2 regions of the Aliiglaciecola sp. genome follow, and region 2 is predicted to be linked to the other one. Evidence: predicted binding sites of a transcription regulator. Region 2 holds the regulator's gene; the other holds the start of a gene.
The links. The regulator sigma-54, encoded in region 2, starts transcription at its own class of promoters, with help from an activator protein. The targets are predictions, from matches to a motif close to GTTGGCACGNNNNTNGNNT.
Positions count from the first base shown of each region.

Region 1 (4,617 bases), on a different contig from region 2:
AACCCTAAAAGCAGCGGAAACCTTAGTAGAAAAAGGGTTTGTGGTGATGCCTTATGTCCACGCCGACCCAGTATTATGTCGGCGTTTGGAAGAAGTAGGATGTGCGGCGGTAATGCCACTAGCCAGTCCCATCGGCAGTAATCAAGGTTTACTGACCAAAACATTCTTAAAGATGATTATTGAACAAGCTAAGGTGCCAGTGGTTGTCGATGCTGGGATCGGTAGCCCATCGGATGCCACTGCGGCAATGGAAATGGGAGCCGATGCGGTACTGGTTAATACCGCCATCGCGGCAAGCCAACAACCAGTTACTATTGCCCAGTGTTTTCGTCAAGCGGTTATTACCGGACGTAAAACCTATCATGCGGGTTTAGCACAGGTATCAAACCAAGCCAGCCACACCAGTCCATTAACGGGATTTTTAAATGAGCTTTGTTGATAAATTTAAACAATTAGATTTAACTGCGTTACAACTAGCGTTAAATAGCGCCACTTGTGCTGATGTTGAACAAGCATTGCAACACCCAAACGGAAACCTTGACGCCTTAATGGCGTTATTGTCTCCTGCTGCAATCCCCTATCTAGAGCAAATGGCACAGCAAGCCAAACAAATTACCTTACAACGTTTCGGTCACAATATTCAGTTGTTTGCGCCCATGTACCTGTCGAATCTGTGTGCCAATGAATGCGATTACTGCGGCTTTACTCTAAGCAACAAAATCAAACGTAAAGTACTAAATCAGCAAGAAATCGCCGACGAAATAAACATTCTTAAAGGCCGTGGCTTCGACTCTCTACTGCTGGTGACAGGCGAACACGAAAGCAAAGTAGGCATAGACTATTTTGCCCAGGTATTGCCCCAATGCAAACGCCATTTCAGCCATGTTTCATTAGAAGTGCAACCTTTGCAAACCGAGCAATACAAACAACTGGTTGGCCTTGGGTTAGACGGTGTTATGCTGTATCAGGAAACTTACCACCCTGTGACTTACGCGAAACATCATACTCGAGGTAAAAAGTCGGACTTTTTATATCGTTTAGACAGCCCAGATAGGTTAGCTCAAGCGAATGTGGATAAAATTGGTTTAGGGGTGTTGTTGGGCTTAGATGATTGGCGTGTGGATGCGCTACTAATGGGACATCATCTGGCCTATTTAGAGAACCGCTATTGGCGCAGTAAATACAGTATTTCATTACCTCGGTTACGGCCTTGTGCAGGCGGAGTTGCGGCAAAGATGCCCATTTCCGACACAGGACTAGTTCAATTAGTCTGTGCATTTCGATTATTTAGTGAAGCTTTAGAAATTAGCTTATCCACCCGAGAAACAAGTCAATTTAGGAACAACCTAATGCCACTGGGAATTACACATATGAGTGCTGGCAGTTCCACTGAGCCCGGTGGCTACGCTAAACCCGAAAGCCAATTAGTACAGTTTGAAATCAGCGATGAACGCTCGGTCAAGGAAGTGGCCGAGGCCATAAAAAACAACGGATATACCCCTGTTTATAAAGATTGGCAAGGAGATTGGATTACGACTTAATTGGTTAAAAGACAGAGGTTTAAGTTGGTTGAGATTACTCTTTTAATGGGAAAATAGGTAAAAACCGGAGCTGGAATAGCAGCGGAAAATATCCTTTACCATTAGTTGTGTTGTCTTAAAACAGGTTAAGCTAGACACTCTGCTACACTTGAACCAGGTAAATTGGTAGCCATATGAGTGAGGATATTTATTAGTGAACGCTGAATTTATATTGTTATTGTTGAGCCCACTATTCCTGATAGCCATAGGCGTAGAGCTGCGCAAACGCAGGCAAAGTTACTCATTAAAAGAATTTGTTCTAAATCTGGGGTTAGCCTTATCTCACCAAGCAACCGACATTCTGGCCATGCTTGCTTTAATGCCCTTTTTTTATTGGTTACACGGTAAATTCGCAATATTTAACATAGAACTCAGCGTTTTCACGCTATTTATAGCCATCATTTTACAAGACTTTTTATATTATTGGTTTCATCGTGCTAGTCATCAATGCAATTGGTTATGGGCAGCGCATGTTGTGCACCACAGTTCCAACAATATGAATTTTTCTACCGCTATGCGGCAAAGTCTATTTTACCCTGTTGTTGGCATGTGGGTATTTTGGCTACCGATGATTATTTTGGGGTACACTCCGGAGCTAATGCTGACAATAGTCGCATTGAATTTGGCATTCCAATTTTTTGTGCATACTGAACTTGGACCCGAATTCAAAATACTTGGTAAAGTATTTAACACCCCTACTCACCATTGCTTGCATCATGCAAGTAATCCTCAATATGTTGATAAAAACTATGCTGGGGTGCTTATTGTTTGGGATAAAATCTTCGGAACCTTTGTAAGTAGTAATGGCGAAGCGCCACGTTATGGTGTCACTGAGCGAGAATATAAGGTTTCCTTTTTTGATGTGGTATTCACACCGTGGAGAGTTTTATTTAATAATGTCAGACGACAAAAAAGTGTCTCTAATGCTTTAAAATTACTATTCAAGTCGCCTAGTAAATTCTAGTAGAAAAAGCAATTTAGTTACTGGGTAGTCAGGGCTGTTACCCAAAAAAAAGCCCCGATTTTATCGAGACTTTTTGATATCTGAAAATGACGAATTAAGCGTTAGCTTTTTTTCTACCTACTAAAGCTAGTATGCCTAGGCTTAGTAAAAGAATTGAAGCTGGCGCTGGAACAGCTACAGAGTCGGTTTGAGTTTCGATTTGGAACTGAGCTTGTGTGAGATTAAAGTTAAAAATGTCGCTACCTAAACCATCATAGCCAATTTGGATGCTATTTGCGGTGAACGAGAGTACTTCATCAATAGCGATATCAGTTATGTTACCTGAAATCCATGACAAACCCGTAATCGTTTCAGCAGCGTCAAAGACGATATTACTTATAGAGGCAGTGAAAATTTCAAAATCTAAGTCATCTTGTGAGTTAAGGGTAACTATGTTTGTTGTTGGGTCTAAGTCAACTAGAACTAAACCTCCAGACCAGCCACTGTCATTACTTAACAAGTTACTACTGTCTAATTCGTTACCAGCGCCAACAGAGGCATTGAGATTTTCATAAACTAAAGGACCTTGGGTGCTACAACAGTATGGAAGATCAGCTTCATTGCGAAAGTCACCTGAAATAATAGTGGCATTGGCAGCACCAGTAAAAAGTAAAGCAACTAAACATAAAAATTTATTCATTATTTTATACCTCAAAAAATGATCATTAACATCAACTATCAAATACAAAGCAAACCCCATGCCAATAAGTTAAATTATTGATTTTTAACAGAAAAAACAAAGTATCTAAATAAGGGGAAACGCGATCGTAAATAATCCTGACAAAAATAGTCAAATTAAACATATACTTAAGTATAATAGACAATGATCATCAAGTGGCAATGATTCCCCTTGGGGTAAATCAAATTGAGTAACCTTTTTCTCTCTAGTTTCTGTATTTTTTAACTATACCTAAGCCTATTCTTTTCAATACTCTTATTACCCTATAAGGTGAAACTTCATGTATTAGTCATTTTGACATTTTAATTATGGTTGTCGATAGACCGATAGCAATCCCTTTTGCTAGGTCGTACAATGCCGTTAAACCATAAATGTACAGTAAATGTTATAGCAGTGAGTCTTAAATCATTTATTTGTTATCGAATCAGCAAAAGGTTTCTCATGAAAATATTATTCTTTATCGGCGCACTATTTTTAACCGGGTGTGCCACTACTCAAGGTCTATCTGTTTTTTCATTTACTAACGCACAAGTACAGTCCCTGCTGAGTCAGCAGTTACCTAATTTAAGCCAAAAAGCCACTGTTATGGGTGTCCCAGTAGAATTAAATATCAATGACTTAAACGTTGATATCGGACCAGACAACAGAGATGTGATTGCCCTTGGAGTCGATTCTGGTGCAGAGATAAATGCCTTTGCTTTTAAATACCCCGTGCGCTTAATGTTGCAGGTTGAAGGTAGTCCTTTTTATGATAGTGACAAAAAAGCAGTGTATTTGCGAAACCTTAAACTGATCGATTCAACGGTTGAAGCAGGTAATTATAAAGGTAATTTGAATGTATTGAATGACCAAGTAATGGCACTTATTAATACATTTTTGGCGACCACACCGGTTTATAAGTTGGATATGACAGATCCAACTGTTGCTTTGTTAAGTAAAGTGCCATTGAATATGAAAGTAGTGGAAGGTGCGGTTCAATTAGTGCCCAACCTCTAACTTTAGTGCCACACCTCTAATTTGACACAATAATCATCGAGCAGTTAAGTCTGCTCGATGATAGCTTTGCTATTATCGGGCTTGGCACTCTATTTGTTTGTTGTTTTTTTGTTCTAGCCCTTGCATTTTTCCACTTCACCCTTATTAACCTTATCAAGTCATTACAGGTAGTTAGATTAGATTTATGTGGTCTTGGCGCGCTTTGCTCTTTAGTTGGTTTATTGCGGTTTGTATAGCAATGAGTGCCCCTGCCCGCTCTGTTGATAATCCGCTAAATTCTCCCCACATCCCATTAAGTGTCGACGTTCATGCTGGTCAACTCGACAATGCACAAAATCAACTCACCTTATCTCAATTTA
Region 1 covers NZ_JBDWYG010000017.1:118,658-123,274, reverse strand. Annotated here, with positions in the region: gene ABJV04_RS03480 (thiazole synthase) at 1-439, shown strand, start outside; gene thiH (2-iminoacetate synthase ThiH) at 426-1,541, shown strand; gene ABJV04_RS03470 (sterol desaturase family protein) at 1,735-2,544, shown strand; gene ABJV04_RS03465 (PEP-CTERM sorting domain-containing protein) at 2,639-3,223, opposite strand; gene ABJV04_RS03460 (DUF1439 domain-containing protein) at 3,704-4,258, shown strand; gene ABJV04_RS03455 (hypothetical protein) at 4,443-4,617, shown strand, end outside.
Region 1: the regulator sigma-54 is predicted to act here: its motif matches at 3,271-3,289, upstream of ABJV04_RS03465 (PEP-CTERM sorting domain-containing protein).

Region 2 (4,617 bases):
ACATAAAAGGTGTCTGTGCTTTCTGGGATTTCACCTTTAAGTCTTAAATAACGTAAAATAACATCAATATTGACGTCAGAACGCAGGGTAATGGTATCGGTATTCATGATGAAACCGGCAGTGTCTTCACCGTAAGATAGGGCTTTTTCAGCTCGCTGACGGTCCTGCTCATCCATGGATTTGAGTACGTCTTTTGAGACTGATTGCGGCAAACTACTTAAGGTTTCCGCTAAGTTATCAATCTCCATGTCTTCTAAGGCATCTACCACCTTGTCGGGAAGCATTTGGCCAATGATGCCGTTACGTACATCTTCCGATAATTCTTCAAGCACGTCGCCATAGAAATCAGCGTCTAACATTTCCCAAAGTTCGGTTCTTGATTTACTTGGAGATGATTCGAGAAGTAGGGCGATATCACATGCAGGCATATCGTGAATGGTTTTGCGGACATGCATAAAGCGGCCACTGGCCAAGGCTCGATTGATAGCCTTCAGTTGACGTTGCGCGTGTTTTACCTCTAATGCTTCAGCCATGAAAATACAGCTCGATGAAAAAACTACTAATATGAATAGTTTAGAGGGTTAAGGGCGGCAGGTCAGCAATTATTTACTCAACTTTAGTGAAAGTGAGCTATTCGTTTTCGTGAAACTTTTCTACAATAAGCTTTTCGATAGCTGCAAGTGCTTGCTCAGCGTCGATTCCTTCGCTTATTACGTTGACTTCTTTGCCTTGGGAGCTTTCTAACATCATTAGACCCAATACACTATTAGCTGACGCCGTTTTTTCCCCTTGGACTAAAGTAACTATGGCATCAAATTGATTGGCAACTTTAACTAATTCTGTCGCTGCTCGTGCATGTAAGCCAAGTTTATTAACTATAACTATTTGCTTTTCAAAGCGATTCATCGGTTTAATTCTCGGTGTCTAATTTGCACATCTGGGTGAGAGGCTGAGAATGTTTTTGCTAATGACTCAGCAACATAAACTGAGCGATGTTGTCCACCGGTACAGCCAATTGCAACTGTTACGTAACTTCGGTTATTTCTTTCTAGATGGGGAAGCCAAGTTGATATAAGGTTTTGAATTTGCCAAATAAATTTAGTCACTATGGGTTGTGAACCTAAAAATATTTCAACTGGTGAATCTAATCCACTTAGGTGTTTTAAGTCCGGCTCCCAGTGAGGGTTAGGCAAAAATCGCGCATCAAAAACATAGTCAGCATCTTTAGGTATGCCATATTTAAATCCAAAAGATTCAAATACTAAAACCAGTCTTGAGCTTTTCTTTCCTAGGATGCGCTCACGAACTAACTCTGCTAATTGATGAACCGAAAGCTTGTCAGTATCTAAATATAAATCAGCACGTTCTGCTATCGGAGCTAAAAGTTGACCTTCAGCCTGAATGGCATCGGAAAGCGATTTGTTTTGACGTGATAACGGGTGTAATCGACGAGTTTCGCTGAAGCGCTTAATTAGCATGTCATCACTGGCATCTAAATAAACAATGGTCATATCCCAGTTGGCAGGCAGGTAATCGAGGATTTCCACCAATTCACCAGACACTTTGGGAAGATTTCTTACATCAATACTTACCGCAACTTGGTCATACTCATCCATAACTGTATGAGTAAGGGTAGGCAGAAGGTTAACGGGGATATTATCAACACAATAATAGCCTAAATCTTCTAATGAGCGCAGTGCAATTGATTTTCCTGAACCGGAACGACCACTTATAATAATCAGCTTCATGCAACAATCGCCTCGTATAACTGTCCGTTGTCTTCAGCACAGCGAATGCGTTTAAGAACCTCTTTGTCACTTAACTTTGTGGCTATAGTGGCTAAGGTTTGCAGGTGTCCAGCGGCTTTATCTTCTGGTACTAAAATAGCGAAAAATATATCTACTGGACAATTATCGACTGCGTCAAAATTGATGGACGGATCACTGGTAATTAATATTGCGACTACGTCTTTTAACCCAGCTAATCTACCGTGGGGCAGCGCAATACCATTGCCGATTCCTGTACTACCCATTTTTTCGCGACTGACTAAACTATTCAAAATGGTAGTTTGATCAATACCGTCAATCTTTTCTGCCGCTATTAGGCTGATAGTTTCAAGAATTCGTTTTTTGCTTGTCCCCTGAACTGCACAACTTGTGCAGTCAGAGGAAAGGATGTCTTTAATTTCCATTAAATAATCTAATATATGTTAATGACGTTTAATCTTTTCCTTGTGCTTGATCACCTGTCGATCAAGCTTATCTATTAATCCGTCAATGGCTGCGTACATATCGTTATGTTCTGAGGTTGCAAAAACTTCGCCTCCGCTAAGATGAACTGTCGCTTCAGCTTTTTGATTAAGCTTTTCGACATTGAGAATGACATGGACATTGTTGATGTGATCAAAATGCCTTTCTAACTTTGTAAATTTAGTGTCTACATAATCTCGCAATGAATCTGTAATTTCTACATGATGGCCAGTAAGGTTAATTTGCATATTAGCGTATTCCTTCTGTTAACGAGCCTACAGCAGGCTCTTGCGTTGGTTAGACGGTGGGATCGATAAAGACTCCCGGTATTTTGCTATTGTTCTACGGGCAACCTGTATACCTTGGTCAGCCAATAGATCAGCAATCTTACTATCGCTAAGTGGCTTAGTTGGAAGCTCTGCAGCGACAAGTTTTTTAATTAGTGCGCGAATTGCCGTTGAAGAACACTCTCCGCCAGAGTCTGTGGCAACATGGCTGGAGAAAAAGTACTTCAGTTCGTAAATTCCTCTTGGTGTATGCATATATTTTTGTGTAGTAACACGGGAAATAGTTGATTCATGCATATCCACCATTTCTGCGACATCATTTAACACCATTGGTTTCATCATTTCCGGACCATGCTCGAAAAATCCGACTTGTTGCTGAACAATACAATTGGCTACTTTGAGCAATGTATCGTTTCGGCTTTCAAGGCTTTTAATAAACCACTTGGCTTCTTGCATATGTGAACGAATGAACTGACTGTCGCTGGTATTTTTAGCATTGCGGCTCATAGCTGCATATTGCTGATTAACATTTAGCTTAGGCAAACTGTCGGGATTTAACTCTACTTGCCAGCGGCCATTCTTTTTCATTACAGAAACATCAGGAATCACGTATTCGGATTCACCAATTATTAGGGCGCTGCCTGGGCGAGGGTTTAATGTTTGCAACAAACGCATTGCTTCGCGTAATTCGTCTTCTTTTAAACGAGTTTTGCGCATTAACGTGCGGTAATCTTTGCTACCTAAAAGGTCTGCATATTCACTAATTAATAATTTAGCTTCATTTAACCAAGGTGTATCTGGGGCAAATTGATTCATTTGTACCATCAAACACTCTTGAGGATTTCGAGAGCCAGAACCGATAGGATCGAACATTTGAATGCGTTTTAGAACACACTCAACTTCATCCAGTTCAACCTCTTCGTGATCGAGACTCGCGAGCACTTCTTCAGTACTAATGGTTAAATATCCAGATTCATCGATTGAGTCGATGATGGCAATGGCAATAGCGGTATCTACTTCGGAAAAGGGGGTTAAGCGCATTTGCCATAACAAATGATCTTGTATATTTTCGCTGGTTTCACCTTGGAAAATTTGATCATCATCACCACCGCTGCCACCACTAATTGATGCGGGTGCTGAAGATGCACTGATATATTCATCCCAAGTGCTATCTATGGGTAATTCGTCCGGAATATCTGCTTTTTCTAATGCCTCGTTTGTATCCATTGAGTCAGAACTGGCGGATACGGTTTCTTCCGTGAATTTATCATTACTATCTGCTAATGCGGAATCTCCTGTGGGGATGTCCGAACCATCCTCTACTTCTAAAAGCGGGTTGGATTCTAAAGCTTCTTGTATTTCCTGTTGTAAATCCAGCGTTGACAACTGCAATAGACGGATAGCCTGTTGCAATTGAGGCGTCATTGTTAGTTGCTGGCTGAATTTTAATTGTAACGAGGGTTTCATTTAGTTTTTATATTCTTACTTGTTTAGCCACAAAGCTTTGGTTAAAAACAACATACCTGTACTATAGCTTGAATTGCTCGCCAAGGTATACATCTCTGACTTGTTGATTATTTAAAACTTCTTCTGCAGTTCCAGAAGCTATCAATTCACCATGACTCACAATATACGCTTTTTCACACACGTCTAGGGTTTCACGTACATTATGGTCAGTTATTAATACTCCAATACCTCTATCGCGCAGGTGTTGAATTATTTTTTTTATATCATTTACAGAAATTGGATCGACACCTGCAAAAGGTTCATCTAATAAAATAAATTCGGGTGCGGCGGCCAAGGCCCGTGCTATTTCGACTCTTCTGCGTTCTCCGCCAGATAAACTCATTCCTAGGCTATTACGGATATGATTTATATTAAACTCGTCGAGTAATGCATCTGCTTGTTCTTCTCGTTGATCTGAGCTCAATTCTTTTCGGGTTTGTAGAATTGCCATGATATTTTGGTAAACAGTTAGTTTACGAAATATAGACGATTCTTGAGGAAGATACCCAATTCCTTTTCTAGCTCGAATGTGCATAGGCTGTAAAGTTAATGCTGTTTGATCAATATAAATATCG
Region 2 covers NZ_JBDWYG010000037.1:53,476-58,092, reverse strand. Annotated here, with positions in the region: gene mgtE (magnesium transporter) at 1-533, opposite strand, end outside; gene ABJV04_RS08875 (HPr family phosphocarrier protein) at 631-906, opposite strand; gene rapZ (RNase adapter RapZ) at 903-1,748, opposite strand; gene ABJV04_RS08865 (PTS sugar transporter subunit IIA) at 1,745-2,191, opposite strand; gene hpf (ribosome hibernation promoting factor) at 2,210-2,497, opposite strand; gene ABJV04_RS08855 (RNA polymerase factor sigma-54) at 2,525-4,003, opposite strand; gene lptB (LPS export ABC transporter ATP-binding protein) at 4,065-4,617, opposite strand, start outside.